2 regions of the Leptolyngbya sp. AN02str genome follow, and region 2 is predicted to be linked to the other one. Evidence: predicted binding sites of a transcription regulator. Region 2 holds the regulator's gene; the other holds the start of a gene.

Region 1 (6,790 bases), on a different contig from region 2:
ACCCACTGCACGACCCGAGTCTCCCAGCAGTGATGATGGAGTCCCAGGTAGCCCCAATCAAGGCACTGAATCACGCTAGTTTGAGACTTCGCTTTGAGATGTGACAGAAACAGTGAACACCTAGCAAGTGAACCTGTCAAACTACTGTCGAACAATAGATGTCTTAACCCTTGAGTCGCATTCAGATTGATTTATGCTTTGGCCTATGTACACCGAAACAGTGTGCGTGGGCTTTTTTCAATGGAAAAACCTTCTATTCTTATGTCATTATTCGCCTCTATTGACAACAACAGCCGTTTTGGCTGAGGACGGCTTTAAAAGTGGCAAAGTCACGTTCAAAATTGCGCCTATCTTAACAACGTTAGCGACAGCTATATCTAACCAACTTAAACCAATTCAGTCTAGTAAATCTCTGTAAACTCATCGCCTAAATTCGCAGATTTCATAAACGTTAATTCATAGAGCCAAATAAATTAGAATAAATTAATTGAATAAGCAAAGCAGAATAGATAAATCGAATCTTTCAACGATAAGGCTTATTCTTACTTGCTCTTAGTCAAGGTTGAAATTGCTTTTCAGAAAATTTTCCAGAAATCATTAAACCTTTGAACGAGTTGTGGTACGTACCTTAAAATCATTAAAAATCAGGCTCTAAAATCCTGTACCGTCTGCTGTGCAGCTGGCAAAGGATTTTAGCAATTTATGTTTCATGAGGGTTGATTTCTTAAAGAGTGAAATACTATGAATGTGTTTTTGAATAACCTCAAAATTGGGATCTAAATCCTCTTAGCAGATTCTGCGATCGCCCCGTTTATATGGCCTAAGCTTATGGTGACTCAAACCATCCCTGTACTGGATTTGCAAGATTTTTTTAGTCTCTCCAAGACTCGTCAAGATACTTTTGTGTTGGAGTTGGGAAATGCTTTGCGCGATATTGGCTTTTTTGCTCTGACCAACCATTCAGTAGATAGCAGTGTGATTCAGGCTGCGTATACAGTAGCAACTCAATTTTTTGAGTTACCCGATGCTGTGAAACTTCGATATGAAGGCACAAAAACGCGTGGACAACGAGGCTACACTTGCTTTGGCAAGGAGCACGCCAAAGACCACCCGGTTCCAGATTTGAAGGAGTTTTGGCATTTGGGTCGGGCTGGTGCTGCTGAGCGCGATCGCCGCAATCTATACCCGGCCGAGATACCCGAGTTTCAGCCTGTGATGGATGAGTTGTTTCAGCAGTTAGAAGCATGTTCAGCGGTATTGCTAGAAGCGTGTGCGCTCTATCTGGATTTGCCCCGCACCTTCCTTAGCGACATGATTCGCGACGGCAACACATTACTACGCATCATCCACTATCCACCCATTCCCGCAGATGCCCCTGCTGCAAGCATTCGGGCGGCAGCCCATGAGGATATTAACTTCATTACGCTGCTGTGTGAGGCGACTGCACCGGGATTGGAGCTGAAGCAGCGCGATGGCAGCTGGCTGCCGATTCAGGCGCTACCGGGACAAATCATTGTAGACACGGGCGATATGCTGCAAAACCTGACGAACGGACTGCTGCGTAGCACGACCCACCGCGTTGCCAATCCTGACAATGATAAGGAACGCCGCTTTTCGATACCGTTCTTTGTGCATCCTCGTGCGGAAGTGGATTTGACGCCACTGGCTGGATGCGTGGACAAGACTGGTGGTGAAGCTCGCTACCCGTCCTGGACGGCAGGCGAGTATTTGACTCAGCGACTCAAGGAAATTGGATTGGCATAAAAAAACGATCGCCCTTCTTGCCGAAAAGCGATCGCTCATGATGTTCGTGATGGTTGCACTCAGGCGAACGATGTCACTCGCCTGAGTATCGACTGAATTAGTAGTCGAAGTCGCCGCCCATGCCAGCACCAGCACCAGCGCCAGCTGCTTCCTTGGGTTCGGGTTTGTCAACCACGATGCACTCGGTGGTTAGCACCATTCCGGCGATCGAAGCGGCGTTTTGCAGCGCGGAACGGGTCACCTTAGCAGGGTCCACGATACCAGCTTCAAACATGTCAACGAAGTTGCCCTTGGCAGCGTCGTAACCTACGTTGAAGTCCTTCTCTTTCACACGCTCAGCGATCACGGCACCGTTTTGGCCAGCGTTTTCGGCAATGCGCTTTAAGGGAGCAGCCAAGGCACGAGCCACGATTAGGGCACCGGTTAGCTCTTCAGCAGAGAGGTTGCCATTGGCCCACTCTTCCAACTGAGGACCGAGGTGTGCCAAGGTGGTACCGCCACCGGGAACGATCCCTTCTTCCACAGCCGCCTTGGTAGCGTTGATCGCGTCTTCCAGGCGCAGTTTGCGATCCTTCATTTCGGTTTCGGTTGCGGCACCCACTTTCACCACAGCCACACCGCCAGAGAGCTTGGCCAAGCGCTCTTGGAGTTTTTCCTTGTCGTAAGAAGAATCGGTTTCTTCGATTTGACGGCGGATTTGCTCGCAGCGAGCCTTCACCTGAGCTTCGTTGCCCTCGGCCACGATGGTGGTGGTGTCTTTGGTGATGGTAAGACGACGAGCCTTGCCTAGCATGTCGAGCTTGGTGTTGTCGAGCTTGAGGCCGGTGTCTTCGCTGATGACCTGACCACCCGTCAGCACCGCGATATCTTCCAGCATGGCCTTACGGCGATCGCCAAAGCCAGGAGCCTTCACAGCAGCCACGTTCAGCACACCGCGCAGCTTGTTCACCACCAGGGTTGCCAGGGCTTCTTTCTCAATGTCTTCTGCAATGATCAGCAGAGGACGACCCGAGCGAGCCACTTGCTCCAGCACGGGCACCAAGTCTTGTACCAGAGCGATCTTCTTGTCGGTGATCAGGATGAAAGGCTCATCCAACACGGCTTCCATGCGCTCGGTGTCGGTGGCGAAGTATGGAGAGATATAGCCCTTATCAAAGCGCATCCCCTCGGTGACTTCCAGTTCGGTAGTCATGGACTTGCCTTCTTCCAGCGAGATCACGCCTTCGCGACCCACTTTGTCCATGGCCTCGGCAATCATGGCACCCACTTCTTCGTCATTACCGGCAGAAATGGAGCCTACCTGAGCGATCGCCTTGGAATCTTCCACAGGACGAGCATGCTCGGCAATGCGCTCTACCAAGAAGGCCGTTCCCTTGTCGATACCGCGCTTCAGGGAGATGGCATTGGCACCAGCAGCCACGTTACGCAGACCTTCTTTCACCATGGCGTGAGCCAGCACGGTTGCGGTGGTGGTACCGTCGCCTGCTGCGTCGTTGGTCTTAGAAGCAGCCTGACGAATCAGCGAAACGCCGGTGTTTTCAATGTGGTCTTCCAGTTCAATTTCTTTGGCAATGGTGACCCCGTCATTCACAATTTGGGGAGCGCCGAACTTCTTCTCTAGCACAACGTTGCGGCCTTTGGGACCCAAAGTTACGGCAACGGCTTCTGCCAAAATGTCGATACCTTTTTCCAGAGCACGACGAGCATTTTCGTTGTAAATGATGCGCTTAGCCATAATGTCTCAGTGAAATTTAGATGTGGTGTTAGATGAAGCTTGAGATTTGAGGTTGGCGATTTTGGGTTTAGCCCTGAATTCAGACTCAAACATCCAAAATCGAACATCCAAAATTAGGAAACAACGGCCAAAATGTCCTTCTCAGACAGCAGCACGTACTCATCGGTACCCAGCTTAATGTCGGTTCCGGCGTACTTGGAGTACAGCACTTTGTCGCCGATCTTGATTTCTAGCTCTTGGCGGGAGCCATCATCGTTGCGACGGCCAGGGCCAACCTGCACCACTTCGCCAACCTGGGGCTTTTCTTTCGCCGAGTCGGGCAACAAGATGCCACCCGCGGTTTTTTCTTCAGACGCGCTCACTTTCACGAACACGCGATCGCCAAGTGGCTTCACCGTTGAAACACTCAGAGATACAGCAGCCATAACATCTCTCCAGATATGCTAAATAGTCTAGTTGGGAAAAACCGTAGAGCTGCAATTGGGAGAGCCGTGAACGGTTGCCAGTTGCAAAACTAGGAGACACTGCAACAGCACCCATTGGGTCAACCCATTGCGCTCGCGTGTGAACTTACAACCCGTAACTCACTCGCGAGGGAGTTAGCACTCTCAACTCCTGAGTGCTAATTTACCGGAGGGATGGATCAAACAGCAACTTTTTTGACGGTACGGTTTCCCGAACTGATGCATCGCCAAACCTGAACTGGAGAACGCGCGATCGCTACAACGCTTTTTCCATAAGGATTTCACACCTCCCTTAATGGTTTGGCTTTTGGGGCGTCTCCTCCATCTCATCACGTCAACCCAGGAAAGGCTGCTTGTTCTTTGGGTTATCCATGAAAAATATCGAGCTGTTCGGTTGGGGTTGCTTCTGCTAGGCGGTGCCGCTTTCGGGCTTTGGCAGAGCCGTGACCGTTGGTTTGTCCACTGTTGCGCAACCCTACGGCAATGCGGGAATGTTGCTCGATTTGGCTCATAACTTGCTTGGCACGATCAATCACAGACGGAGGCAAACCTGCCAGTCGCCCTGCTTCAATGCCGTAGGACTTATCAGCCCCACCAGGCCGCACTTGGTGGAGAAAGATAATCTGATCCGGCATTTCCTTGACGACCACCTGGTAGTTGGCAATATTCGGCAGAATGGAGGCCAGCTCGTTCAGCTCGTGGTAGTGGGTGGCAAAAATGGTGCGGGACTGCACCTCGGTCGCCAAATGTTCCGCAACCGCCCAGGCAATGGAAAGCCCGTCAAAAGTAGCGGTGCCGCGCCCAATCTCATCAAGCAAGACGAGCGATCGCGCCGTTGCGTGGTTCAGGATATTGGCGGTTTCGTTCATTTCCACCATGAAGGTGGATTGGCCCGTGGCTAGGTCATCCACCGCACCCACTCGCGTAAAGATGCGATCGCACACGCCCAACGTCGCCGACCGAGCCGGAACAAAACTACCCACTTGCGCCATAAGCTGAATCAGCCCAATCTGCCGCAGATAACAGCTTTTGCCGCTGGCGTTTGGCCCCGTCAAAATAATCAGGTCGGGAGAGCGATCGCCCTCCATTCCCTCTACGACCTCATCCGTCGCTCCATCTGTCGCCTCATCTATCGCTTTGCCAGTCGCGAGTGCATCGGCACTGCCCAATGCAGCCCCGTTCGGCACAAAGAACCCCGCCGGAAGCGACTGCTCCACCACCGGATGCCGCCCGTCTACAATCTCGATTTGGCGCGATTCGGTAATGGTAGGGCAGCCATAGTTTTGGTAGACGGCCACTTCCGCCATGGAGCACAACACATCGACGCTGGCGATCGCCCCAGCCACCGTTCGAATCGGCTCCGCAAAGCTAGACACCTCATCCCGCAATGTCGAGAAAACCTCATACTCCAGCTTGTTAATGGCTTCCCGCGCCGTCAGAATGGCGTTTTCTTTCTCCTTCAGGTCAAAGGTGATGTAGCGCTCCTCATTGGTGAGGGTTTGCTTGCGGGTGTAGCCCTCGGGCAAGGTGGTGGACTTGCTGCGCGAGATGCTGATGTAATAGCCAAATGCTTTGGTATAGCCCACCTTCAGGGTAGAAATGCCTGTGCGATCGCGCTCCCGACTTTCCAACTGAGCAATCCACTGCTGGTCGGCATCGAGCTGTTGACGCAGGCTATCGAGCTGGGGATGAATGCCATCACGAATGATATTGCCCTCGGTCAGATACAGCGGTGGATGCTCCACCAAATGGGCCTTAAGCCGATATCCCAACTGCTCCAGATCGGGCGGCACCGTTTGCAGCGCCGTCAAGAAGGGAGACTTGGCCTGGGCCACCAGTCGCGCCAAATCTGGTAGCCGTGTCAGAGAATCCGCCAGCGCCACCAAATCCCGCGCGTTGGCGGTGCCCGATCCGGCCCGGCCCGTCAGTCGTTCCAGGTCGTAGATTTGCTTCAGCAATTGCTGCAAGGTTTGGCGCAGATTGCCCTGGCTCACGAGTTCCTGTACCGTTTCCTGGCGATCGCGAATGCGGATCATGTCCAGCAGAGGTTGCAGCAGCCAGCGGCGCAAGGCCCGCCCACCCATCGCCGTCACGGTGCGATCCAGCGCCCACAGCAGCGATCCATGAAACGTACCGTCGCGCTGAGTTTGCGTAATTTCCAAATTCCGCCGCGTTTGGTGATCCAGCACCAGATATTCGCTCAGGGTGTAGGTACACAGCAGCTGCAGGGGCACCCTAGGAATTGGGGCATCCCGATGATGGCCCGTCACCCGTTCGGAGGTGTCTTCAATGTATTGCAGCAGCCCCCCCGCCGCCCGCACCGCCAGGGGCAACTGCTCGCAGCCCATGCCCTCTAGCGATCGCACCCGAAACCGTTCCAGCAGGCGCTGCCGAGCCTCGGCCTGAATGAACGGAGCCTGGGATCGCAACGTATAGCAAAACTGCGTCGGCAAACAGGCCGGCAGTTGATCTGAGCGATCGCCCGGACGCAGCAGCGATCCCAAGTCTGGTGCATTGGTCGGGATCAAAATTTCTGAAGGGTGCAACCGCAGCAGTTCCTGAGCCAATTGCTCCAAATCGGCGGACTGCGTGGTGAGAAATTCCCCTGTAGAGACATCGGCGATCGCTAAACCCCAATGATTTCCAGCAATTACCACCGCGGCTAAATAGTTGTTGCGACGGGCATTCAGCATGCCCTCTTCCAAAATAGTGCCAGGAGTAATGACTCGCGTCACCTCTCGCTGTACCAGGCGACCCTGCACATCGGCAGCATCTTCGGTTTGGTCGCAAATGGCAACAGCAAAGCCCCGCTCCACCAGCAGCGCAC
Region 2 (6,790 bases):
TGGCAGCCATCTTCCGTTTCATCTTGTTTGTGCAAGGGTTCCACAACTTTACCCTCAACCCCTTCCACATGATGGGAGTGGCTGGCATTTTGGGTGGTGCACTGCTGTGCGCGATTCACGGAGCGACCGTGGAGAACACCCTGTTCCAGGATGGGGACAAAGCCAACACCTTCCGCGCGTTCAACCCGACCCAGTCGGAAGAGACCTATTCGATGGTCACCGCGAACCGATTCTGGTCACAGATATTCGGGATTGCGTTTTCGAACAAGCGGTGGCTGCACTTCTTCATGCTGTTTGTGCCAGTGATGGGTTTGTGGATGGCGAGCATTGGGATTGCCGGGTTGGCCTTGAACCTGCGGGCGTATGACTTTGTGTCGCAGGAATTGCGCGCGGCAGAGGACCCCGAGTTTGAGACCTTCTACACGAAGAACATCCTGCTGAACGAGGGCATCCGGGCTTGGATGGCACCTCAAGACCAGCCTCACGAAAGCTTTGTATTCCCTGAAGAGGTACTGCCACGTGGTAACGCTCTCTAATAATTATGTCGCTGGAAATCGCGACCAGGAGTCCTCGGGCTTCGCGTGGTGGGCTGGTAATGCCCGCCTCATCAACCTGTCCGGCAAGCTGCTGGGTGCTCACGTAGCCCACGCTGGTTTGATTGTTTTCTGGGCAGGCGCGATGACTCTGTTCGAAGTCGCACACTTTGTTCCTGAAAAGCCCATGTATGAGCAGGGCTTGATTCTTCTGCCTCACTTGGCAACCCTTGGTTTGGGTGTGGGTCCCGGTGGTGAAGTCGTGGATGTTTTCCCCTACTTTGTCGTCGGTGTGTTGCACCTGATCTCGTCTGCCGTCCTTGGTTTAGGCGGTATCTATCACGCTGTTCGTGGTCCCGATACGTTGGAGGAGTACTCCAGCTTCTTCGGCTACGACTGGAAAGACAAGAATCAGATGACCAACATCATTGGTTATCATTTGATTCTTCTAGGCGTTGGTGCATTCTTGCTCGTGTTCAAGGCCATGTTCTTTGGCGGTGTGTATGACACCTGGGCACCGGGCGGTGGCGACGTGCGCGTCATTACTAACCCAACTCTCAACCCTGTTACCATCTTTGGCTATCTGTTGAAAGCCCCCTTCGGTGGTGAAGGCTGGATCATCAGCGTCAACAGCATGGAAGACATCATTGGTGGTCACATCTGGGTTGGCTTTATCTGCATTGCTGGCGGTATCTGGCACATCCTCACTAAGCCCTTTGGCTGGGTGCGTCGTGCCTTTATCTGGTCTGGTGAAGCTTATCTTTCCTACAGTTTGGGCGCTTTGTCCCTCATGGGCTTTGTTGCCTCTGTGATGGTGTGGTATAACAACACCGCTTATCCCAGCGAATTTTATGGTCCTACCGGTCCTGAAGCGTCTCAGGCTCAAGCCCTGACCTTCTTGATTCGTGACCAGCGCCTGGGTGCAAACGTCGGTTCTGCTCAAGGTCCTACTGGTTTGGGTAAATACCTGATGCGCTCTCCCACGGGTGAGATCATCTTTGGTGGTGAAACCATGCGCTTTTGGGACTTCCAAGGTCCTTGGTTGGAGCCTTTGCGTGGACCCAACGGTTTGGATCTGGACAAGATTAAGAACGACATTCAGCCTTGGCAAGCTCGCCGTGCTGCTGAGTACATGACTCATGCTCCTCTGGGTTCGTTGAACTCTGTGGGTGGTGTGGCCACTGAAATTAACTCAGTGAACTTCGTGTCTCCTCGGGCATGGCTGGCAACGTCTCACTTTGTGTTGGGCTTCTTCTTCCTGGTAGGTCACCTGTGGCACGCGGGTCGTGCTCGGGCTGCTGCTGCCGGTTTTGAGAAGGGGATCGATCGTGAGACCGAACCTGTATTGGCAATGCCTGATCTTGACTAATCACAGCTTGGCTTCACGCTAGGGAAAAAGGCCCCAATGGGGGCCTTTTTTCATCTAGCTGTTTGCCTTGAGAGGGTGCTGTGGGAGCGATCGCCCAAAGGCAAGTTGGGTAGCTAGCAAACCGTCAATCTGTAGTGAGAGGAACAGTAGTAAAGTGAAGTTACACAACATCGAAATTTGAATTCAGCTATGCAATGGACCCCAGAAGCAAAAGCGAAACTGAATAACATCCCCTTTTTTGTGCGGGCGCAGGCCAAAATCCGAATTGAGCAAATGGCACGCGATTTCGAACAGCCAACCATTACAGAAGAATTGGTTGAACAAGCTCGACAGGAAATTGGTCAGTAGGTTTGTCCGAACGACTTTCTAAGAATTTTTGCTAAATTGGGTTGCCTCTAATACAAAAACGTTTCCCCAAAAACTTGTGAGTTTGTTGAATCCCTAAAACATGAAACCAGAGTTTGCAGAGATCACAGTTCAAAACCTAGCGCAACGGATGGTTGAGGCTGATGCTCAGCTTCAGCTCATTGATGTACGAGAGCCTGAAGAGTTGGCTGTTGCAAAACTTGATGGGTTCTTGAACTTGCCACTGAGCCAGTATGGCGAATGGGCGTCTCAAATTCACACGCATCTAGACCCTACCGCTGAAACCATTGTGTTATGCCATCACGGCATGCGTTCGGCTCAGATGTGCCAATGGCTTGTGAGCCAGGGCTTTACTCATGTGCAAAACGTGGTGGGTGGAATTGATGCTTACTCAGCTTGTGTAGATTCCGCAGTGCCCAGGTATTAGACACTACGAATGGACAATCCCTGTCAGGCTAAATTACGATCAGGCCAATAGGTTTTAGAAAGTTTTTATTTTGGTTACGATGCCGATTCAAATTTCGCTTAACAATCGACAACAGCAAGTGCTAGGGGCGACCGTTCGCCAATACATTGCAACGGCGCGCCCAGTCGGTTCCGAAGCTTTGGTGGATGGGTTTCAGCCTCGGGTCAGCCCTGCAACGATTCGCAATGTGATGGGGTATTTAGAAAAGGCCGGGCTGCTGTATCAACCGCATACATCCGCAGGCCGGGTTCCCTCGGATTCTGGGTATCGTGTCTATGTGGATCAACTCATAATCCCCTCTGAGCAATTGGCAAAACAGGCCGATCGGTTATTGTCCAATCGCTTGGATGTTGAGGGCTGGACGGTGGAGGCCATGCTGCATGGGGCAGCTCAGATCCTCTCTACGCTCAGCGGTTACATTTCGCTGGTTACGATGCCTCTGGTGAGTAAGGCTGTGTTGCGGCATTTGCAGCTTGTGCAAACCGATCCTAGCCGCGTGATGCTCATTGTGGTGTTGGATTCTTATGAAACCCATTCAACATTGTTTGACTTGCCTCCTGTGCCGTCGGGAGAATCTGCTGATGCGGAGTTGCTCGATCGTGAGCTTCAGATTTTATCCAACTTTTTGACCCAGCACTTGAAGGGGCGATCGCTTGGGGATATTGCTACCCTGGATTGGAGCGATCTCGGTCGTAAGTTTGATCGGTACGCAGACTTGCTGCAAGACTCACTGCTCGATCTCAACCAGCGCACTAAGAGCACCGTATCTTCCCAGATGTTTATTACTGGTGTGGCGGAAGTGATGAAGCGCCAGCCGGAGTTTTCCGAAATCCAGCAAGTGCAAACGCTCATGCAGCTTTTGGAATCGGAGCGTGAGCAACTGTGGTCGCTTATTTTTGATTCAACCGAGCTGGAGGCCGGTGAACGACGGGTAACGGTTCGCATTGGTGCCGAAAATCCGCTAGAGCCAATGAAAACCTGTACTCTTGTGTCGGCAACGTATCAGCGAGGTTCTGCCACCTTTGGTAGTGTGAGTATGCTGGGGCCAACTCGCATGGTGTACGAAAATGCGATCGCCCTTGTGGAAGCGACCGCCGATTATCTGTCGGAAGCATTAAGCTAACAAACCCTTGGGGTTTACTCAAGGGTTGAGTACAAATCTTGGTCGCAAATTTCCAATGGCTCATTGGAGGCTTTTCGGCAGAGTGAATGCTTCTGATGCGGCTTGTCTTGCTGGCATGCTTGCATTCTGCTCTCTGAACTATCCATGATGGGTGTAGAAGGTGCTTAATCGGTCAACGCGCAAGCCCTAGCGATAAGATTTGGAAGGATTAATTTTTTCGGACGATTTACATGACGTATTGTCTGGGTATTGTAACCAGTGATGGATTGGTTCTCGCAGCAGATTCACGAACCAACGCCGGGGTTGACTATATTTCAACCTATCGCAAGCTGTACAACTTTTCTAAACTGGGGCAGCGCACTCTGTTGCTGTGTACGTCAGGCAACTTGGCGATTACTCAATCGGTTGTCCATGCGTTGCAGCGCGACTTGAAGGCAGACGCTGATGAAACGCTGCATACGTTACCGACCATGTATGATGTGGCCTGCTATGTGGGAAGCAAGATTCGCGAAGCTGTAGCTCGTGAGCGCCCTTGGCTAGAGAAGGATCGCATCGACTTTAGCTGCAACTGTTTGCTTGGCGGTCAGTTGATGGGAGACGAACCTGAGCTATTTTTGATCTACACCCAAGGTAATTGCATCCAAGCAACCCGCGAGACTCCCTTTTTGCAAATTGGTGAAACCAAGTACGGCAAGCCAATTTTGGATCGAATTCTGAACTACGAAACACTCGTCGAGGATGCGGCGAAGTGCGCTTTGCTATCAATCGACTCCACGATGAAGTCCAACATATCGGTTGGGCCACCAATTGATTTGATTATGTACAAGGCGAACTCCTTTGAGGTGTCTCATCAGCTTCAGCTGCGGGTGGGCGATCGCTACTTGGTGGAGATTCGTAAGCGCTGGGAGGTGGCCCTTCGCGACGCGTTTAACCACATGCCGGATATTGATTGGGAATGCCACATGCACCAACCGCAGGACGAAGTGTATTTGGATTAACATTCAATCTAGTTGCTAACTAGATGATTTGCGATCGCGCGATCGCTTCCAAATCCATAACCCAAACCCAACAACAATGGCGACCGCAATAATCTTGGAAACTGGCCCCAAATATTGCTCGACTTGCTCGTAGTTATCACCTAAAACATAGCCTACAACCGTTAGCAGCGTCGTCCACAGCACCGTTCCAATCGTGGAATATGCCAAAAATAGGCCTAAGTTCATATGGGCGAGGCCAGCGGGCAGCGAAATTAGAGTGCGTACACCAGGCACCAACCGACAGAGCAATACGGCTACGGCACCGTATTTGTTGAACCAAGCGATCGCTGTCTCAACATCACGACCAGATACGGTGATCCACTTGCCATAGCGGTCGGCCAGTTCTATCAACCGGCGTTCGCCATAAATTCGACCGGCTGCATACCACAGCAACGTTCCCAGGATCGTGCCTATCACACCAGCCGCGATCGCCGAAACAAAGCTCATCTCACCCTGAGCGATCGTAAAACCAGCCAACGGCATGATTAGTTCTGAAGGAATTGGAGGAAACAAATTCTCCAAAAACATAAGTAAGCCAATGCCCCAGTAACCCAGAGCTTGCATGGTTTGAACGATCCACTCAGCCATAATGTTTCGTACAGTCAGTTATCGTTAGTGTCTGTCAAAGGGATGTGCTAAAGGCCAACCGCCTGGCATTGCCAAACGATGGCTTGCTCCAAATTCAACAAAACAGATCCATCAGAAGATTGGGCACTATCCGAGGGCAGGTTCAAGTAATGCTTAATTCTGTTTTTTGAAGAACCCTATTTTTCTATTCGACCTTGTTGGAGGAAGCAACCTAAAAAACGGCTCCCTTCAGCAAATCAATTGCAGCTCGAACCGCCGTATAGCCAAATAGCAAAACCGATGTAGTAAGAGCAGCTCCCATCAAACAAACTACCAACCCACTGAGGGAAATAAACCCATCATCATCCAACAGACCAAACCCAGTAATAAAGATGCCCATCGCTGGCAGGGTATTGGTAAGGGGAATGGGGATCATCATGGAAATCGACATAAGGGTGATCGCTACACCCATTATCAAACGCCCACTGCGACCAACACAAACCCAGGTTAAGCGCGGGCGCGTGAGTGCTTCAATGCGACGCAACCAGGGTAACCCCGCCTTGAGAACCCCTTGTACTTGCTTGAGCTCTATTGGGTATTGCTTGAACCGTTCAGGTAGCCAGGGTTTTGTTCGTCCAGCTATAAGCTGAAGCGCAAGCACCAGCATAACCACTCCAAACGGAACTGAATAACCCGGTGCAGGAATCGGTAACGCGGATGGCAGAGACAACAGCACAAATAGAAAGCCAAAGGTGCGCTCACCCGCCAGCGTCAAAATGTCATTAAGCGTAACTCGCTGAGGGGTTGTTTCTGCAAAAAAATGGCGTTCCAGTTCAGTTGAGAGTTTTTCCACAGAGTTTGTTTTACCGGAGTGACTACTACCACAATTCAGGTGAACTTCGCTGAATCCAGATAAAAAAAGGGAGGCAATCTGAAAACTTACCTCCCTGAATCAAATTTTAGGTTCCTGCTGTCCAAGAATTGATGTACTCAACCTGCTCAGTGGTCAGGCTATCGAGCGCGATGCCCATAGCTTGTAGCTTAAGGCGGGCAATGTCCTCGTCCACTTCTTTAGGAATAGAGTGAATGCCTGGCTGTAATTGGCCTTTATTCTTCACTAGATACTCACAGGCGAGTGCCTGGTTGGCAAAGCTCATATCCATCACGGCGCTGGGGTGGCCTTCTGCGGCAGCCAGGTTCACCAAACGACCTTCGCCCAGTACCACTACCGATTTACCGTTGCTGAGACGGTATTCTTCGGTAAAGGGACGAACCGTTTTGACTTCGCTAGCCAAGCCTTTTAGCGACTTAAGGTCAATTTCAATGTCG

The links. The regulator HrcA, encoded in region 2, represses chaperone genes, less so after heat shock. The targets are predictions, from matches to a motif close to ANTTAGCACTCNNNANTNNNGAGTGCTAANT.
Region 1: a site for HrcA is predicted at 4,097-4,127, ahead of groES (co-chaperone GroES). Genes of this name have one in related genera too.

Annotation. Positions count from the first base shown of each region.
Region 1 covers NZ_JBNXVR010000028.1:25,851-32,640, reverse strand. Annotated here, with positions in the region: gene ACQ4M4_RS19175 (hypothetical protein) at 1-79, shown strand, start outside; gene ACQ4M4_RS19170 (isopenicillin N synthase family dioxygenase) at 829-1,764, shown strand; gene groL (chaperonin GroEL) at 1,862-3,499, opposite strand; gene groES (co-chaperone GroES) at 3,613-3,924, opposite strand; gene mutS (DNA mismatch repair protein MutS) at 4,329-6,790, opposite strand, start outside.
Region 2 covers NZ_JBNXVR010000009.1:107,296-114,085, forward strand. Annotated here, with positions in the region: gene psbD (photosystem II D2 protein (photosystem q(a) protein)) at 1-536, shown strand, start outside; gene psbC (photosystem II reaction center protein CP43) at 520-1,902, shown strand; gene ACQ4M4_RS09295 (PCP reductase family protein) at 2,092-2,250, shown strand; gene ACQ4M4_RS09300 (rhodanese-like domain-containing protein) at 2,351-2,695, shown strand; gene hrcA (heat-inducible transcriptional repressor HrcA) at 2,775-3,857, shown strand; gene ACQ4M4_RS09310 (peptidase) at 4,088-4,855, shown strand; gene ACQ4M4_RS09315 (DedA family protein) at 4,871-5,482, opposite strand; gene ACQ4M4_RS09320 (exopolysaccharide biosynthesis protein) at 5,694-6,314, opposite strand; gene ahcY (adenosylhomocysteinase) at 6,421-6,790, opposite strand, start outside.